DNA from 3 places in the Micromonospora sp. NPDC047753 genome. Region 2 is predicted to be linked to each of the others. Evidence: riboswitches for the same ligand, from Rfam matches in the RefSeq annotation. Region 2 holds a riboswitch; each other region holds the start of a gene.
The links. A riboswitch is a leader RNA that binds a small molecule or an ion and turns the genes downstream of it on or off. The one in region 2 is predicted to bind cyclic di-AMP.
Positions count from the first base shown of each region.

Region 1: it holds a riboswitch for cyclic di-AMP, as region 2 does, so the genes downstream of both, ABZ749_RS16290 (C39 family peptidase) here and ABZ749_RS08495 (hypothetical protein) in region 2, are expected to answer to the same signal.
Region 3: it holds a riboswitch for cyclic di-AMP, as region 2 does, so the genes downstream of both, ABZ749_RS02100 (hypothetical protein) here and ABZ749_RS08495 (hypothetical protein) in region 2, are expected to answer to the same signal.

Region 1 covers NZ_JBEYSL010000166.1:5,066-11,473, reverse strand. The annotation lists gene ABZ749_RS16305 (acyltransferase) at 1-1,072, shown strand, start outside; gene ABZ749_RS16300 (hypothetical protein) at 1,166-1,648, shown strand; gene ABZ749_RS16295 (hypothetical protein) at 1,782-2,552, shown strand; cyclic di-AMP (ydaO/yuaA leader) riboswitch at 2,837-2,977, shown strand; gene ABZ749_RS16290 (C39 family peptidase) at 3,209-4,057, shown strand; gene ABZ749_RS16285 (alpha/beta fold hydrolase) at 4,181-4,927, shown strand; gene ABZ749_RS16280 (CDP-glycerol glycerophosphotransferase family protein) at 4,932-6,408, opposite strand, start outside.
Region 2 covers NZ_JBEYSL010000065.1:7,088-13,495, reverse strand. The annotation lists gene ABZ749_RS08515 (copper ion binding protein) at 1-114, opposite strand, end outside; gene ABZ749_RS08510 (metal-sensitive transcriptional regulator) at 209-505, shown strand; gene ABZ749_RS08505 (heavy metal translocating P-type ATPase) at 512-2,476, opposite strand; gene ABZ749_RS08500 (YibE/F family protein) at 2,893-4,263, shown strand; cyclic di-AMP (ydaO/yuaA leader) riboswitch at 4,430-4,560, shown strand; gene ABZ749_RS08495 (hypothetical protein) at 4,565-5,584, shown strand; gene ABZ749_RS08490 (carbonic anhydrase) at 5,641-6,360, opposite strand.
Region 3 covers NZ_JBEYSL010000011.1:7,699-14,106, forward strand. The annotation lists gene ABZ749_RS02085 (PfkB family carbohydrate kinase) at 1-715, opposite strand, end outside; gene ABZ749_RS02090 (SRPBCC family protein) at 907-1,377, shown strand; gene ABZ749_RS02095 (hypothetical protein) at 1,557-2,057, opposite strand; gene ABZ749_RS02100 (hypothetical protein) at 2,198-3,211, opposite strand; cyclic di-AMP (ydaO/yuaA leader) riboswitch at 3,268-3,399, opposite strand; gene ABZ749_RS02105 (cation diffusion facilitator family transporter) at 3,518-4,435, opposite strand; gene ABZ749_RS02110 (AAA family ATPase) at 4,542-6,408, opposite strand, start outside.

The sequences.
Region 1 (6,408 bases), on a different contig from region 2:
GCTGTTCACCCTCGGTCTCTCCGGGGTGCAGTTCTTCTTCATCCTCAGCGGTTTCGTGCTGGTCTGGTCGGCCCGCGAGGGCGACTCGCGGCGTACGTTCTGGCGGCGACGGATCGCCAAGATCTACCCGAACCACCTGGTGCTGTTCGTGGCGACGCTGGTGGTCGCCTGGTGGTTCGCCGACCCGGTCCTGCCGGCGGCGGCGTTGGAGAACCTGCTGCTGTTGCAGGCGTGGGACCCCCGCCCGGGCTGGTTCTACAGCATCAACACCGTCAGCTGGTCGCTGTCCTGCGAGTTCTTCTTCTACCTCTGCCTGCCGCTGGCGCTGCCGCTGCTGCGCCGGGCCCGGCCGAAGCTGCTCTGGGCGCTGATCGTCGCGCTGCCGCTGCTGATCCTCGCCCTCTGGCCGGCGCAGGAGTTGGTGCCGGAGGTGAGCCGCTGGTGGTTCACCCAGATCTTCCCGCCGGTGCGGTCGCTGGAGTTCTGGTTGGGCGCGGTGGCGGCCGAGTTGATGCGCCGGGGGCTCTGGCGCGGTCCCAAACTGACAGTGGCCAGCGGGATCTTCCTGGTCACCTGGGTGGTGGCCGCGCAGTGGATCCGCGCCGAGCTGTGGACCACGCTGCTCGCGGTCGCGTACCTGTTGGTGATCACCGCCGCCGCGGACGCGGACGTGCGGGGTCGGCGCTCGCCGTGGCGGTCCCGGCCGCTGGTCTGGCTCGGTGAGGTCTCGTTCGCCTTCTACCTGGTGCACGTGCTGGTGATGACGAGCGTGCTGCGTTGGAGCGGAACCTGGGGGATCGGCTTCGGAGGCTGGCGTGGCCCGGCCGTGGTGCTCGGTTTCCTGGCGGCGAACCTGATCCTCGCCGGGTTGCTGCACCGCTTCGTCGAAACCCCGATGATGCGCCGGCTCGCGCCGCGCCGCGCGGATCGTCCAGCACCCGTCCCGCGACAACGCACGGCCGGCGACGACGACGCGCGAGACCCCGCGAGCATCGCCCGCGGCGAGGTCGACGGACCTGCCCGCGAGGTCGGTCAGGCCGGCGGTCGATCACCGTACGTCGACCTGCGCTGACGGCGTCCACCCTGGTCAAAGGGGTCGGCGCGGCGTGATCCGACACGCCCGTGGTCGATGCGCCCGGGTCGGCGCGAGGCGTAGCGTGGGGACGTGCTTCCGGTCGCGTTCACCTGTCCGCTGTGGTGGGTGGCGCGCTGGGCGACTCGGGTGCTGACCAGCCTCGCCGTCGTCGCGGCCCTGGCGCTCGGCGCAGGCCCGGCCACGGCCGCCACGTCGACGCCCGGCACGGGGCCCACGTCGAGCGTGGTGCCGACCACTGTCGCCGGTTCGCTGGCGGCCTCCTGCCGACACGCCGCGCCAACGGGGTCAACCGTCATCAACGCCGGCCGTGCGCAGGGCGACGATGGTGCCGACGCCATCGGGTCGGGGGCACACAGCGCAGCCCGTCCGGCCCCGGCGAAAGCCACCGAGGAGTCGGTCCCGACCTGGTCGGTCGACGCGCCGGTGGCGCTCCCCGGCGATCAGGGCACCATCGCGGCCGGCGTGCCGCCGGCCAGCGCGGCCGAATCTGACCGGCTGCTCCTCGCCGACCGTGCGAGCGGTCGGGCTTCCCGGGCCCCACCCGGGCGCTGAGCCACCGGGACGACCGTCCCGCCGCCGCGCCCTGTCGACCCACCCGCTCCCTGACCCGCCGACCCGTAGCCCGCCGTGGCCCGCTGGTCGGCGCGGCTTTCCATCGCACTGCTCTCTCCCCGAGGTGCCGACCATGGAGACCGTCGTCTTCTACCAGTTCGTGACCGAGGTGCCGCGGGCCGCCGCCATCTGGTCGACGCTGTTCCTGCTGACGCTGGGCCTGCTCACCGTGCTGGCCGCCCGCCCCGAACGGGCCCGGCCGACTGGCGACCCGGTCCCGGCCGGGCCCACTGCCCAGGAGTTGGCCGCCGCCGAGGCCGTCGACAGGCGCCGCTACGCCGAGGAGGTGGCCGTTGCCGCGGCCCGCGCGGCCACCACGGCCAAGCGGCGGCGTGCCGCCTGGCTGGCCGCTCAGGAACAGCTGGAGCAGGCCTGGATCGGGTACGACGAGGCGGACGCCGCCGCGCGTCGCTTCGCTGGCGCGGGGGCACTGCCCACCCCGCAGACCCCGCACACCCCCGCCGAGTACGCCGCCCGGGAACGTTATCTGCACCGGGCGGCGATGGCGGCGTACTGGCGGGGCGACCTGACCATGGCGCAGCTCGGCGACGTGTTCGGGCACCGGCGCGGCTGGGATCCCCGGCGACACCCGGTCGAGCAGGAGGTGCTGATCAGCCGGGTGATCCGGGATGCGCGGTCGACCGACTACCAGGTGGCCGCCGATCGTGAGCGGGTCGCCTGGCGCGACGCGGAGTTGGCCGCCGAGTCGGCCCGTGCCCTCGCCGAGGAGGCGTACGCGGCGGCGGCCCGGCTCCGCCCGACCCCGGTCCCCGCCCGCCGCACGGTCGCCGGGGCGTTGCGTCCCGCCGTCGTGGCACTGTGGCGCCCGGCCCGGGTGGGTTGAGCCCAATCCGTTATGTGAGGCCGGTCACCCAATCGCAAAATCGGACGTCCGGCGCGATCGACGGGATTGTTCCCGCGATTGTGGCCGCGTTCTTTGCGGCCTGTCCGGTTGTCGCCCGTAGGCGTCGCCGTAACTGGTTGTCCCATCGAGTCACATCATCGGCATTACGCGCAGAAATTGTGGCGCCAATTGGGGTTTACGCAGGTGAACCTGGCTTGGCAGGGCGTTGAGACGCCAGTAGTGTCGTCCCGTCCGGTGCGGTAACCGATCGCAAGACGCGACGCCGCATCGACCCGCTTAATCGTGATCAACGAACCGGGGACCCACCAGTAAGTCCGGGGTGAATCCGCGAGCCACGGCCCGCGGTAGGGCGTCTTCCCGCCCGAATCCGTCAGCTAACCCGGTAGGCGGTGTCGGAAGGAGTCCCATCCTCGTGCAGCACCTTTCCACCCCTCGGTTGTTCCCTCGCCTCCACGGCGCGGCGGTGCACCCGCTCATTCGTCGCGTGACGGTGAGCTGACCCCCGGGTCATCGCCTTTCCCGCCCGGCCGATCCGGGCGTTCCCCTGAGCGGTTCACACCCGCGGACCACGGTCCGCGCGCTGGCGCCTGCCCGGATACCGGTCCGGCCCCGGTGTGCCGCTCTCCCCCCGATCCGTGGAGGACCCCGTGAAGCACACCCTGCAGCGCCAGCTCCGTCGCCTCGCCACCGAGCGCCCGTACCAGATCGTCGCCGCCTCCGCCGCAGCCCTCGCGATCGCCACCACCACCGGCGCCCTGCTCACCACTGCCGACGACGCCCCGGCCGGCCAGCGCACCGCGACCACCGTCGCCGAGATGCGCAGCGACGTCGCCGCCTCCCGCGGTGAGGCTCGGGACGCGTCCCCCTCGGCCAGCGCCGCGCCGACCACGGCCGCCCCGGCCACCAGCGCCGCGTCGCCCGCCGCCAAGGCCAAGAGCAACCCCGACCTCACCCGTAAGCCGACGCCGCCGAAGCCCCCCGCGACGAAGGTGCTCGACTACGACTACGAGGCGCAGAACACCTACTACAACTGCGGCCCGGCGGCCACCCGGAACGCGCTCAGCGCCGCCGGCATCGACCGCACCCAGGAGGAGCTCGGCGCCGAGCTGGGCACCACCGAGATGGGAACCAACTCGGCCGAGGACACCACCCGGGTGCTCAACGCCGAGGTGAAGGGCTCCCCGTACCGGACCCGGATGTTCCCCGGTGCGCCCAGCCCGGCCCAGATGGACCGGCTCCAGGCCGACGTGGTGAAGGCCGTCACCGACGGCCGGGGCGTGGTGGCCAACGTCGTCGGGGACGCCGTCGACACCAACGGCGGGTGGCACTCCTACGGCGGTGGGCACTACATCGCCGTGGTGGGCTACAAGGACAACGGTCGCACCGTGCGGATCGCCGACTCGGCGAACCCGGCCGACCCGTCGTACTGGATCACCACGATCGACCTGGCCAACTGGATCACCAGCCGGGGCTACTCCGCCTGACCCGGGCACCCTGACCGCCGCGGGCGCCGTCTCCCACAAGGGGCCGGCGCCCGCGGCGTTTGTCCGCCCGGCCCGCCATCGACGGCCCTCGTACCCGACCGTGAACCGTGGGAGACTGCGGCCGTGGTGGATGAAACGGGTGGTCACACCGGCCGCGGGCCGGTCCTGCTGCTGCTGCACGGCATGGGAACGACCGGGGACGTGTGGTTGCCCTGGGCCCCGTACCTTGAGCAGCACTGGCCCGGGCGGTGGCTGGCACCGGACCTCGCCGGCCACGGCTGGGCGTCGCCGCTGCCCTCGTACTCCTTCGCGGGCTTCGCTCAGCAGATCGCGCGGGCCCTCGTCCCCGACGACCGGCTGGTCGTGCTCGGGCATTCGCTGGGTGGGGTGGTCGGCCTGGCGCTGGCCGCCCGCGACGCCGGAACGCCGGTGGACGCCGTGGTCGGGCTGGGCATCAAGGCACTCTGGTCACCCGCCGAGCTGACCCGCGCCGCCGAGGTCGCCGTCCGACCGGTGAGCTGGTTCGCCACCCGCACCGAGGCGGCTCGCCGCTACCTGCGGGTCGCCGGGCTCACCGGTCTGGTCCCGCCGGACCACCCGGTGGTGGAAGCCGGGCTGCGCCAGGTCGACGGCCGGTGGCGCCTCGCCATGGACCCGGCCGCCTTCGCCGTCGGCGAGCCCGATCTGGCCGCGCTGCTGGCGGCGACCGACGTGCCGGTGGTGCTGGCGCGCGGGGAGAACGACCCGATGGTCACCGACGAACAGCTCAAGGAGTACGGCGTACCGGTCGCCACGCTGCCCGGTCTCGGACACAACGCGCACGTGGAGGACCCGGCGGCGGTGCTGGCGCTGCTGGACCCGTACCGCTGAGCGGCTATGCCGGTGCGGTCGCGGTGAGCGTCTCGGCCGGCGCCAGCTCCCGGCGGGCGGCGGCCAGGAACGCCTCGGCGTACGACTCGGCCGGGAAGTCACCCAGGTAGCGGCGGCGGGTGGCCCAGCGGGCCTCGGCCAGCGGGTCGGTGTCCAGCAGGGCGGTCAGCACCTCGTCCACGTTGGACATGTCCCGACGCAGCACGTAACCCGACCCGGCCAGCGGGAACCGCTCCACGAACCGGTCGCCCTCGTCGCCCATGTCGGTGACCGCGTACGGCTTGCCGGAGTAGAGGAAGTCCGAGATCACTCCGGACACGTCGGAGACCAGCGCGTCGGCGGAGTTGACGCACTCGGTCAGGCTCAGCTCCCGAGCCGCCGCGCCGACCATGTGCTGACGGCCGGTGCGGGCCCGGTCAGCGACGAGCAGTTCGGTCAGGCGGCCCAGTTGCCGGGCCGAGGCCGGGTTCTGCGTGGTGTACGGGTGGGCTCGCAGGATCACCGTCGCGCCGCGTTCCAACAGTCGGCGCAGCAGGCCTTCGGCCACCGGTAGCGAGCAGTAGTCGGCGTCGGCGTGGTGCCCGGTCCAGGTCGGCGTGTAGAGCACCGTCGGGTGCGCCAACCCTCGTGCGGGCTCCGGGCGCACCTCGATCGACTCGACCTGTGGACGACCCACCACGACGAACTTGTCGGCCGGGATCTGCACTCCGGCGCGGGCGTACCTGTCGATCGCCGCCTGCCCGGCCACGAAGATCCGGTCGAAGATCCCCGACACCGGGTTGGCGCTCGGCGCCTTGTCGCTGTCGCCGTGGTGCAGCTGGATGTGGGTGAGCTGGGTGAAGCGGACGCAGTGGCTGTTCTTCGCACCGTGGTTGACGTAGAACGCCGCCCGTAGGCTCGGCACCAACGCCTGGTCCATCGCCGCCAGGGTGGGGCAGTAGACCACCGGCGCGTCGGTGGCCGCCGCGATCGGGGCCAGGAACTCCGGCTCACGCAGCACGACCAGGAACGGTCGGCCGATCCGTTCCAGGTACGGCAGCCACATGGTGACCTGGTATTCCGAGCCGGGAGGCGCGGAGAAGTAGAGCAGGAACTCCGGCTGGTGCCGGCGCAGCGCGGCGGCCACCGACCCGCCACCTGCGCGTGGCCGGAACCGTCGCCGGGCCAGGTCCAGCGCGACCGCACCGGCGCCCGCCCCGACCAGCAGGCTGGCGGCCAGGGCCACACCGGCCGGCAGGGCGAGCGCGGCGGCGAGCGCCAGGGCGGCGAGCAGCCCGAGCAGGGCCGTGCCGAGCCGGTCGGCGATCAGCGGCGTCCAGGCGCGAACCGGCAGGTTGGCCGTCCGGATCTCCAGACCGCCGGCGGTGCGCAGCGGCCCCACCAGCAGCACCAGACCCAGCAGGACCAGCCCGGTGGCGACCAGCGCGAGGTCGAGCCCGTCGTCCAGCCGCCGGGAGTAACCGACCAGGATCGCCGCGGCG
Region 2 (6,408 bases):
GGCGAGGTCGACCTGGACGTCACGCACACCCGCGATGGCGCCGACCTCGGCGCTCACCGCGCTGACGCAGTGCCCGCAGGTCATGCCCTGCACCTGGTACGTCGTGTCGACCATTGGATCGTCTCCTTCGTGGTACCGGTACCCGGTGGGGGTATCTCAACAGAACCGACCGTACCATACCCCCGGGGGGTACGCTATCCTGGTCGGCATGACCGCACCCACCCCGATCCGCGGATACACCGCCAGCAAGGACCAGCTGCTCGCGCGGCTCCGCCGCGTCGAGGGGCAGGTCCGGGGCATCGAGAAGATGGTCGACGACGACCGCTACTGCATCGACGTGCTCACCCAGATCTCCGCCATCCAGGCCGCCCTCGACAAGGTGGCCCTCGGGCTGCTCGACGGGCACGCCCGGCACTGCATGCACGAGGGCGCCGCCGAGGGTCGGGCCGACGAGATGGCCACCGAGATGATGGCGGCGGTCGGCCGGCTCATGAAGCGCGGCTGACCGCGCTCAGTCCGGCGCGGGATCGAGACGGACCCGGCGCAGCAACTGAGCGTTGAGCGCCACCACGATCGTGGACGCCGACATCAGCACCGCGGCCACCGCCGGGCTCAACGCCACACCCGCCCAGGCCAGCACCCCGGCGGCCAGCGGCAGCGCCACCACGTTGTAGCCGGCCGCCCAGGCCAGGTTCTGTCGCATCTTCCGGTACGACGCCCGGGACAGCCGGACCACGGCCCCCACCCCGCGCGGGTCCGAGGATGCCAGCACCACCCCGGCGGACTCGATGGCCACATCGGTGCCCGCGCCGATCGCGATGCCCACGTCCGCCCGGGCCAGTGCCGGCGCGTCGTTCACCCCGTCACCGACCATCGCCACCACCAACCCCCGCCGCTGGAGCTCGGCCACCCGATCGTCCTTCTCCGACGGCAGCACCTCGGCGAAGACCTCGTCGACGCCGGGCCGGAAGCCGAGGTCGGCGGCGACCGCCTCGGCCACCGGCCGGGCGTCACCGGTGATCATGGCGATGGTTCGGACACCCTCGGCACGCAACTCGGCGACAGCGCGCCGGGCCTCCGGACGCACCTCGTCGGTCAACGCGAACGCACCGAGCACGGCGTCGGGCAGCCGCACCAGGTGCAACACCGCGGCACCCCGCGCCGACCACCGCCCGGTCGCGGCCTCCAGCTCCGCCGGGAGCGAAAGGCCCAGCTCGCGCAGCAGCGCCGGCCCGCCCACCGCGTACTCCGTACCGTCGATTGTCGCCTTCACACCGCGGCCCGGCAGCGACCGGAACCCGGCTGCCCGGGCCGGGCCGCCACGGCCGGCCGCCGCCACTATCGCCCGGGCCAACGGATGTTCGCTCTCCGACTCGACGCCGGCCGCGATCCGCAGCACCTCGCTCCGCTCGACGCCGGACGCCGTCGCCAGGTCGGTCACCCCGTGCTCGCCCCGGGTCAGCGTGCCGGTCTTGTCGAAGAGCACCGCGCCGACGGTCCGCATCCGCTCCAGGGCCAACCGGTCCTTGACCAGAATCCCGGACCGTGCGGCGAGCGCGGTGGAGAGCGCGACGACCAGCGGGATGGCGAGACCCAGCGCGTGCGGGCAGGCGATCACCAGGACGGTGACCGCACGGACCACCGCCTCGTCGGGCTGACCGAGCGCGGTCCAGACCAGCACGGTCAGCACGGCGGTGCCGGTGGCCAGGTAGAACAGCGCGGCGGCGAACCGGTCGGCCAACAGTTGGGCCCGTCCACCGGAAGCCTGGGCCTGCGCGACCATCCGCTGGATGCCGGCGAGGGCGGTCTGCTCACCCAACGCCTCGACGCGCACCCGGATCGCCGAGTCGGTGGCGACGGTGCCGGCCACCACCCGGTCGCCAGTCGACCGGGCGACCGGCCGCGACTCCCCGGTGATCATCGACTCGTCCAGCTCGGTGCCGCCCTCGACGACACGGCCGTCCGCCGGCACCCGACCCCCCGGCCGGACCAGCACCACGTCGTCGATCCGCAGACCGGTCACCGGCACGGCCTCGACCCGCCCGTCCGCCGCCACCCGTTCGGCCTCGTCCGGCAACAGCGCGGCCAGCGCCGCCAGCGCTCCCCGGGCCTGTCCGATGGCTTTCATCTCCTGCCAGTGCCCGAGCAGCATGATGGTGACCAGCGCGGCCAACTCCCACCAGAAGTCCAGGTCGAAGACGCCGACGCTGGTCGCCAGGGACGCGGCGTACGCGACGGTGATCGCCATCGCGACCAGCAGCATCATCCCGGGCACCCGGTCCCGGACCTCCCGGACCGCACCGACCAGGAACGGCCAACCGCCCCACCAGAACACCACCGAGCCGAGCACCGGGCCCACCCAGCCCCGACCGGGGACGACGTCCCCGGTCAGGCCCAGCCGGCCCGACACGAGATGACTCGTCAGCACCACCGGGACGGTCAACACCAGGCAGACCCAGAACCGGCGGCGGAACATCGCCGGATCGTGTCCGGCGTGCTTGTCGTGCCCGGAATGCTTGTCGTGCGGCACGGGTTCGGCGCGTCGCGGTCGGTCGGGGTGGGGCGGTGACGGAGCGGGCATGGCTCCAACATGCCGCCCCGGAGACCGCCGCGCGAGCGGTTCGGCCGCCCGACACTCCGCCACGACCTGCAACCCCCGGAGGGGCTGGCTAGCATCTCCCACGATGGCCCTCCGAATGCCGCTGCACAGTCGGGCACCGGCGCCGCCACGTCGTGGCGGTGCCCCCGGCCGACCGGGCCGAGCACTGACCGTCCGTGATCAAGCGGTCGTCAGGCAGCGATCCGCCCCGCCGTCCGCCGCGTTTCCACCGCAACGGTGAACCGCCCGGCCCGCTGACCCGTATTCCGCACCGGACCGTTGGGAGTCTCACCTTGGCCGCCGACCACACTCACCCCGCTCCGTCCGCCCCGCCTCGGGTGCGACGGATCCTCGTCGTGACTGTGGTACCCCTCTTCGTCGCCACCGTGCTGGCCGCGGTGCTGCTCTGGCCGCGCGGCGGGTCGCCGCAGACCGATGGTGGTGCAGACGTGCCGCGCTACCCCGGCACTGTCACCCGGGTGGTGAGCGAGCCGTGCCCGCCGGCGCCGTCGGTCCCCGAGGGCACACCGAGGGTCGGCGATGGGCGGTGCGGCACCGTCGACGTGCGGGTGGACGACGGGCCGACCGCCGGCCAGCAGGTACGGGCTCCGGTGCCCGACGGGCCCGGCGCACCCCGGGTCGAGGTCGGCGACGAGGTCGTCCTGGTCGAACTGGCCGATCCGATCGATCCCACCGTCAGCAACTGGAACATCGCCGAGCATCAACGCGGCACCCCGATGGTGTGGCTGGCGGTGGTCTTCGCGGCCGCGATCGTCGCGTTCGGTCGGTGGCGAGGTCTGGCAGCGCTCGCCGGGCTGGCCGCCAGCTTCGCCATCCTGCTCACCTTCGTGCTGCCGGGCATCAGCGCGGGCAGGTCACCGCTGCTGGTGGCGGTGGTCGGCGCGGCCCTGATCATGTTCGTGGTGCTCTATCTGACCCACGGGGTCACCGCACAGACGTCGGTCGCGGTGCTCGGCACCCTGGGCAGCCTGGTGCTGACCGGCGTGCTCGCCACGATCGCCACGGCCGCGACCCACCTCACCGGCTTCGGCAGCGAGGACGCCACCACCCTGTCGATGTTCCAGGGCGACGTGGACCTGCACGGTCTGCTGCTCGCCGGCATCATCATCGGTTCGCTCGGGGTGCTCGACGACGTGACGGTCACCCAGGCGGCCACCGTCACCGAACTGGCGAACGCCAACCCCGGGCTGACCCGGTTGCAGCTGTACCGTGCCGCCACCCGGGTCGGCCGCGCGCACATCGCCTCCACTGTCAACACCATCGTGCTGGCGTACGCGGGCGCGTCACTGCCCCTGCTGCTCCTGCTCACCGCCGACTCGCGGCCGATCGGGCAGATCCTCACCAGTGAGTTCCTCGCGCAGGAGATCGTCCGCAGCGCGGTCGCCACCCTCGGCCTGATCGCCGCCGTGCCGCTGACCACCGGGCTGGCCGCTGTGGTGACCGCGGCCGGGGGTACCTATGCCACGGCTCCCTCCGACGCTCCCGCGCCCCGGCCCCAGCCGGACCGCAGCGAGGCACTGGCCGCACTCAGCTCACCGCGAACGGCCGGCTCCGACGAGCCGGACCGGACGCGGACCGCACCCCCATCCGAGGCCACCGACCGGTGGCCGGAGTCGAACAGGAGCACGGATACGGCATGGTGACACTCCTCAGCGTGACCAGATCGGGCATCCACCCTGAGAACCGCGTCACTGGTCACTCAACGCTATGGCGAAATGACGCTTTTGGTCGGCATCCAGGCATAGCTCAGCCGGTCGACTCTCGGGTAACCTCGCTGCCGGTTACCGATGAAGGCGCGAAGCGGCGCCTGCGGTGCCACCGCCCAATCGCCAACCGGCGAGCCGGGGACCCAGGTACCTGGGGTGAATCCGCGTCAGCGGTAGGGGCCACTTCCGCCCCGAACCCGTCAGCTAACCCGGTCGGCGGTCGACGGAAGGGAACATTGTGACGGCACCCCTACGCCGCTGGTTGACACCCGTGGTGGCCGTGATCGCCGCACTGACCGTGTTCGCCGGGCCGTTCCCGGCGCACGCCGCCCCGACGAACCCCACACCGTCCGGGCACGAGGAGGACGGCGAGCCCAAGCTGCTCAACGACGTCATCGAGCAGGCCAACCGTGACTATTCCGCCGCGAAGTCCAAGCTGGACAAGTCCAAGAAGCGGCAGAGCGAGTTGGCGGCGGAGGTCAACCGCGCCAAGGCCGAACTGGACGCGTTGGCCCCGCAGGTCGGGCAGATCGCCGCCCAGGCGTACCGGACCGGCCGGATCGGCGCGGTCGCGATGCTGCTGGAGAGCGACGCGCCCGACTCGTTCGTCCAGCGCGCCGGGCTGCTCGACGAGATCAACATGGTCAACGAGAAGAAGCTCTCCGAGGTCAACGAGGTGAAGGCCCGCGCCGAGCAGGCCAAGCTGGCCCTCGACACCGAGGTACGCGAGCAGCAGAAGCAGACCGCCCTGATGGCGAAGCGCAAGAGCGAGGCCGACAAGGCGCTCTCCCTCGTCGGCGGCAAGGGTTTCACCGGCGGCCTGGTGGATGCCACCTCCAAGGTCGCGAAGATCGGCCCGGGTCGCACGGCCGACGGCGACTGGAAGCCCCAGTCGTGCAGCGAGAAAGACCCCACCACGTCCGGCTGCGTCACGCCGCGCACGCTGCACGCGTACAAGGAGGTCAAGGCGGCCGGCTTCAACCGGTTCGTCGGCTGCTACCGCCCCGGCGGGCCGTGGGAGCACCCGAAGGGCCGCGCCTGCGACTGGTCGCTACAGAAGAGCGGGTTCTCCCCGTGGCACAACAACGACACCCGGACGTACGGCAACAACGTCGCCGCGTTCCTCATCCGAAACGCCGACCGGCTCGGCATCTACTACGTGATCTGGAACCGGCAGATCTGGTTCCCGGCCACCGGCTGGAGTTCGTACAGCGGGCCGTCGAACCACACCGACCACGTTCACATGTCGCTGCTCTGACCCGCCCGATCCCCGTCGAGGGCCGTTCCGCGTGACGCGGAGCGGCCCTCGTCGCGTCAGACGGTGGCAGGCGCGGCCGGGTCGGTCGATTCGGCCGGGGTCGCGAAGCCGGCCGGCACGGCGGCCACCTGGCGTACCGCTCCGGCTGCCAGCCGGTAGGACACGCCCACCACCGCGCACCGCCCCCGCGCCACCTCGTCGGCCAGCACGGGCGACTGCCCGAGCAGCGTCTCGACGGTCTGTGCGATGTGGATGTCGACGATGCCGTCGATGTCGTCCACGCCCTCGTCCGCGGCCCGGCGCAGGCTGGGCAGCACGGCGTCGACCACGGCGCGCAGATGGCCACTCGGCGCGGTGCCGGTCGCGGCGGACTCCCGGGCGGCCTGCACCGCACCGCAGGAGTCGTGACCGAGCACCACCACCAGCGGGGTGCCGAGCACTGTCACCGCGTACTCGACGCTGCCGAGCACCTCGGGGCCGGCGGTGTGCCCGGCGGTGCGAACCACGAACAGGTCGCCCAGGCCCCGGTCGAAGATGATCTCGGCAGCCAGCCGCGAGTCGGAGCAGCCGACGATCACCGCGAACGGGTGTTGCCCGTCGGCCACCGCGGCCCGGTGCCCGGCATCCTGGTTGGGGTGGCGTGGGGCACCATCGACGAAGCGCCGGTTGCCGGCGACCAGTTCGGCGTACGCCCGGGTCGGCTCACTGAGCGCGGTGGCCCCGTCGGTGGTCCGCTGCGGACCCGGCTGACCGCCGGAGCTCCCGGTATGACTCATCCCGCACCTCGTCTCGACGCATCTGACCTGGTCAAACCGGCTCTCCGC
Region 3 (6,408 bases), on a different contig from region 2:
GCCGGGGCATCTCGACCTGGAACAGCTCCCCGTCGATGAGCGCCAACGCCGGCTGGTCGGCGCGGCTCACCACCACGGTCTCGGCGCCGCCCGCGTGCAACTCGTACATGGCCCGGGTCAGCTCCTCGGTGTCGTCGCTGCGGGCGCGGCCGTCGCGGATCAACTCCTCGTGACTGACCTTGAGGAAGAACACCCCGCTCTCCAGCACCGAAGCGAGGTGATCGCCGGAGAGGTCGACCACCACCCGAGCACCGTTCGCGCCGAGGTCGGCGGCGAAGCGTCGGTACAGGTCGGCCGGTACGAGCCACGGTTCGTTCGGCCCACTGAGGATGCTCACCGAGGCCCGCAGGCCCTCGCCGAGGGCGAGGTTGTACAGCTCGTCGATCTCGTGCCGGCTCAGCGGCTGTCCGGGCACGTCGGCGATCTCCTGCCGGGAGCCGTCGCGGCGATCGTGCACGTACCCGCCGCTGCCGGAGTCACGGACCACCACCTTGAGGTCCACACCCTCGCTGACCAGCAGTGGCTCCAGCACCTGGCCGATCTCACCGCCGAGGGCGGCGCAGAGCACCACGTGGACTCCGAGGGAGAGCACCATCCGGGCCTGCCAGACGCCCTGCCCGCCGGGGTGCAGGTGCAGCTCGGGGTGGTCGTTGGGCTGGTCCACCATCACCGTCAGCTGTGGGGTGGGCGCGAAGACCATCACGTGCCCACTCATCGGTCGTCGCCGTTCATGCTGGCCGCCCTCCGGCACCTTCGGGATATTTCGTACTAACCGACCTTAATGGCGCAGGTGGTGGCAGGTCGTCGCATCAGCCCGGTCCGGCGCGGCGCTGAGGGTCAGTGGGGCGTTGCCAGCCAGACATAGGTACGGGACGATCGGGCGACCAGACGACGGCGGGAGACGGTGTGCTCAGCAGCGATACCTTCAGCTACACCGTCCAGGCCCGGTGCTCACCCGCCGAGGCGGCAGCGTTGCTCAGCGACCTGACCCGGCAGGGCGAGCTGCATCCGCTGATCGTGCGGGTTCGCCGGGTACCGCCCCGGCCCGGCGCCCATGCGAGCTACACGATCAACGACCGGTTGGCGGCCGGTCCGCTGCGCTTCCGGACCACCTACCACGCGGACGTGCTGATCAGCGAGGCCGACGAGATCGTCATGGTGGCCCGCCAGTGGCCGGCCACCACGGTGCGAAACCACACTCGACTACGCGCCGAGCCGGACGGCCTGACCCGCGTCGACGTCGAGATCACCCTGACCGCGCCGAGGCCCCTGTTCCGCTACGCGTTCCGCCAGGCCCAGGCCGCTCACCTCGCCCTGGCCACCCGGCTGGGCGCCGCCCTGGACCGCACCACCAACACCCCGCCCCCCAACCCCTGACCCACCCCGCCCCGTGGCCGACCCCGTGCGGCGCCCCTCGGCGCGCCGATCTTGCACTTTCGGCTGTCGATATCAGTGGGATGAAGCCATATGTCGGCGCAGCAAGTGCAAGATCGCGGGCGCGTAGGGCGGGCGCGTAGGGCGGGCGCGTCGGGCGGGCTGGGCGGGGTGTGGGGGCGTTAGATCGGGGTTGGCGTGCTGTTGCGGGTCGGGCGGGTGGTGGGACGTCGGCCCCACGGCTTGTAGGTGGAGAGCACTGTCGCGATGACCATCAGGCTGGTCGACACCGCCGGCGCGATGACCAGGTCAGCGCGATCGCGGGCGGGCAGGGCGGCGCCGACCGCTCCGGCGTGACGCAGATTCGGGGTGAGCAGGAACAGCACCAGCCCGACCATCACCGTGGTGAGCACGAGCTTGACCAGCACCCAGCGGTGGCGCAGCAGGCCCCATGGGGTGAGCAGCGAGCTGGCGACTCCGATCAGCCAGACCAGGACGCTCAGCGGCGCGAACAGCACCGTGCCGACCAGGGCCGTGACCGGATAGACCACCGCCGGGTCGGCGCCCCGCTGCACGGCGACGCCGAGGGTGAGCAGCACCAGGTCGGCACCGAGCCAGCCGAGCGAGGTGACGAGGTGCAGGGTGAGCAGCGCCTTGCGGGTGGTGGGTCGGATCCGAGGCATACCGCGATGCTGCCCGCCGGCCACGGCCGGGTCGTCCGACGAGCGACGACATCAGGGGTACGCCCGGTGACGTAGCCCGGCCCCGGACGCACGTGATGCCTGTGAGCCATCAGCGGCTCACAGGCATCACGACGCGTGGGTCAGTAGACCGACAGGTGTACGTGGTTGGTGTGGTCGCTGGACGGGTCGCCGCCCGCCCCGCTGTACGACTTCCACCCGCTGCTGGGCAGCCAGATCTGCCTGTACCAGATCACGTAGAGCACGGCGAGCCGGTCCGCGTTGCGGATGAAGTACGCGGCCAGGTTGTTGCCGTACGTCTTGTCGCCGCCGGTGGCGTCGCCGCCGAAGCCGTTCTTCTGCGCCGCGAAGTCGCAGGCCCGGCCCTTCGGGTGTTCACCCGAGCCGCTGGGGCGGTGGCACGAGACGTACCGGGTGAATCCCGCGGCCTTGGCCTGGTTGAGCGCGTGCAGGGTGCGCGGGGTGATGCAGCCGTTGGCCGGCGTGGGGTCGTTGACGCTGCACGACTCGGAGGGCCAGGAGCCGTCGGAGTTGCGTGGTGCGGCCTTCGCGTTGGCGCTGGAGGTGCCGCGGTTGGAGCCGGCGTCGGCGGTGGTCTGCGGCTTGGGCGTGGTGGCCACGGTCAGGGCCCGTTCGGCCTGCTCCTTGCGCTTGGCCATCACCGCGACCTGCTTGCGCTGTTCGTTGATCTCGCCGTCCAGGGCGACCCGGGTGCGGTTGGCCTTGTCCTTGGTGTCCAGCAGGTCGCGCAGCACCCGGTCCTCGTTGGCCGCCACCGCGTCCAGCGCGGCCGCCCGGTCCATGAAGCCTTCCGGGGTGTTGCTGTTGAGCAGCGCCGACACCGCACCGAGCCGGCCGGTGCGGTAGGCGACCTCGGCGATCTCGCCGACCTTGCCGTTGCGCTGGTCGATCTCGACCTCGATGGTCTTCAACTGGGTGCCGAGCTGCTTCTGTCGTTGCACTGAGGTGTCCAGGGCGCGCTTCGCGTCCAGGTAGCCCTTGCTGGCCGCATCGAGCTGGGCCCGCAACGCCGGGGTGCCGCCCTCCTCGTCGGAGTCGGGTGCGGCGGCCCGCAGGCCGGTCGGGGGTGCGGCCGAGGCGGTGCCGGCCGGAAGCGCGACGCCGAGGGCGAACATCGCGACGATCAGGGCCGCCAGTCGGGCGGCGGGTGGTCGTGCTGGTGCCACTGCGCATGTCCTTCCGTCAGCCGCCGACCGGGTTAGCTGACGGGTTCGGGACGGAAGATCCCTACCGCTGACGCGGATACACCCCAGGAACATGGTTCCCCGGTTCGCCCAGTTGGGCGATTAGGCGGCGACCGCCACCGGCGCCGGGAGGGCGCCGCCTGGTGACGGCCGGGACCGAGCCTACCGGTGCGGGTGGGGCCGCTGCAGCCGATGTGACGGACGGTGCGTGCGTCACCACGGAAGTCTACGAATCGGTCACCATTCGATGGAGCCGCAGGCTCCAGAAGCGGCGCCGGGCTCGATCTGCAAGGTCGCGTGTTCGATGCGGAAGTCGTCGTGCAGGGCCGCACGTGCCGCGGTGAGGACCGCGCCGACCTCCGCGCCCGGTGCCATGGTCAGGTGGGCGGAGGCCACCTCCATGCCCGAGGTGAGCGTCCAGACGTGCAGGTCGTGCACCTCGACGACACCGGGGACGGCGGCGAGCCGGTCGTGCACGGCGGTCACCTGGAGGTGCTCCGGGGCGGCCTGCACCAGGATGCGGATGGCGGCGCGGGCCAGCCGCCAGGTGCGCGGCAGGATGAACACGCCGATGGCGACCGCGACCAGAGGGTCGGCCCACCACCAGTCCGTGACGGTGATGAGCAGCGCCGCGCCGATGACGCCGACCGAGCCGAGCAGGTCACCGAGCACCTCGAGGTAGGCGCCCTGGAGGTTGATGCTCTCCTTGGCTCCGGCGCGCAGCAGCGCGAACGCGGCGATGTTCGCGAGCAGGCCGAGCACGGCCACCACGAGCATCGGGCCGGCGATGACCTCATGCGGGTCACCGAAGCGGCGGATCGCCTCGACCACCACGTAGATCGCGACGCCGGAGAGCAGGACGGCGTTGGCCAGCGCGGCGAGCACCTCGAGCCGGTAGAGCCCGAAGGTGCGCTGCGGGTCGACGGTGGCCCGCCGGGTCGCCGTGATGGCGGCGAGCGCCATCCCGATGCCGAGCACGTCGGTGAACATGTGCCCGGCGTCGGAGAGCAGGGCGAGCGAGCCGGTGTGCAGTGCGACCACCGCTTCGACCAGCATCAGGGTGGCGAGCAACCCGAAGGCCGCCCAGAGCCGACCTCGGTGCTGGTGTGCGGCATTGGCGACGGACCCATGGTGGTGGTCATGACCTGCGCCCACGAGAACCACCTTCCGCCGCTGGTCGGGACCCGGTCAAATGTATGTTCACATCGCTATGTATGCAAGTGTACGGGCAGGGCGTTCCGCCGGCGGCAGTCCGCACACGTCAGCCGGTCGGGTCGATGGTGGTGAGACGCTGGGTGGCCCGGGAGAGCGCCACATACAGGGTGCGCACCCCGGCGCCCGGATCCGCCCGGATCTCGCTCGGGGCGACCAGCACCACCCCGTCGTACTCCATGCCCTTGGCCTCCAGGCTGGTCACCACCTGCAACCTGGGCGCGCCGAGCGCGCCCAGCCAACCGGCGACCTCGTCCCGGCGGGGGACCGGCGTGATCACCCCGACCGTGCCCTCCACCTCGGCCAGCAGGCCGGCGGCGGCCTCCACGGTCGCGGTCTCCAAGCCCGTCGCGGGCACCACCAGCTCCACCGGCTCGACCCCGGTGGAGCGGACGGCGGTCGGCAGCGGCAGGTCCGGGTAGAGCCGCCGGATCTCCGCCGCCGCCACCGCGAAGATCTCCGCCGAGTTGCGGTAGTTGGTGGTGAGCGTGAAGTCGTGTCGCTTACGCCGGCCCAGCGCCTGGTCGCGGGCCCGGGTCAGCTCCTCCGGGTCGCCGGTCCACGCGGTCTGCGCGGGGTCGCCCACCACGGTCCAGGAGGCCAGTCGGCCGCGTCGACCGATCATCCGCCACTGCATCGGTGAGACGTCCTGTGCCTCGTCCACCACCACGTGCGCGTAGTCCCGGTAGTCCTCCGGGCGCTCCCGGGCCGCCGCGCGGGCGGCCCGTTGCCGTTCACCGAGGGTGCTCAGCTCACGGACGCCGCCGGCGAGCTGGAACGGGTCGCGTCGCGCGCGGGCCGGCTGCGCGGGCTTGCCGAGCAGCGCGTCCAACTCGTCCAGCAGTGCCACGTCGGCGATGGTCAGCCCGGCCGAGTCCAGGTTCCGGTACGCGGCGTTGAGCAGCCGGATCTCCGCCGAGGAGAGGATCCCCCCGGCGTACCGGCGCAGCCGGTCCGGCTGCGCCAGCCAGCCGAGCACGTGCCGGGGGTGCAGCCGAGGCCACCACGCCTTGAGGAACTCCCGGAACTCCGACCGCTCGGCGATCTCCGCCTCGAAGGCCGGTTGCTCCGGCAGCCGACCGCTGCTCAGCTCACGGGCCTGCGCCCAGAGCGCGGCGAACACCCCGTCGAAACCGGCCCGGCGCACCTCGTTGCGCCGTGCCCCGCGTTGCAGCGCACGGTCCCGGACCCGGTCCAGCGCGACCCGGTCCAACCGCAGCAGCGTGCCCCGGTAGAGCAGCCGCAGCTCACCCGGGCCGCCCGGCACCGCGTCGCGGGCCGCCCGCTCCAGCACCCGACGCATCCGCAGCGAGCCCTTCACCGCCGCCACCTCGGGCGGGTCGGGGCGGGTGGCCGTCATCCCCGGGAAGAGGGTGCCCAGCGAGTGCAGGGTCGCGGTGTCCTCACCGAGCGACGGCAGTACGGAGCCGATGTACTCGACGAACACCGACGACGGGCCGACCACCAGGATGCCGCCGCCGGCGTAGCGGCTGCGGTCGGAGTAGAGCAGGAACGCGGCCCGGTGCAGGGCGACAGCGGTCTTGCCGGTGCCGGGGCCGCCCGCGACGATCGTCACCCCGGAGCCGGGCGAGCGGATCGCCTCGTCCTGCTCCCGCTGGATGGTCGCCACGATGTCCCGCATGCCCCGGCCGGTGGCCTTGGACAGGGTGGCCAGCAACGCGCCGTCACCGACGACCGTCATCCCCTCGGGGGCGGCGGTCGGGTCCAGCAACTCGTCCTCGATCCGGGTCACCCGCTCGGCGCGGGACTGGATCGTGCGCCGCCGCACCACGTCCAGCGCTTGCGCCGGGGTGGCCTGGTAGAAGGCGGCGGCGGCCGGCGCGCGCCAGTCGACGACAAGCGTGACGGCGTTCTCGTCGCGGATCCCCAGTCGCCCGACGTGCAGCACCTGACGG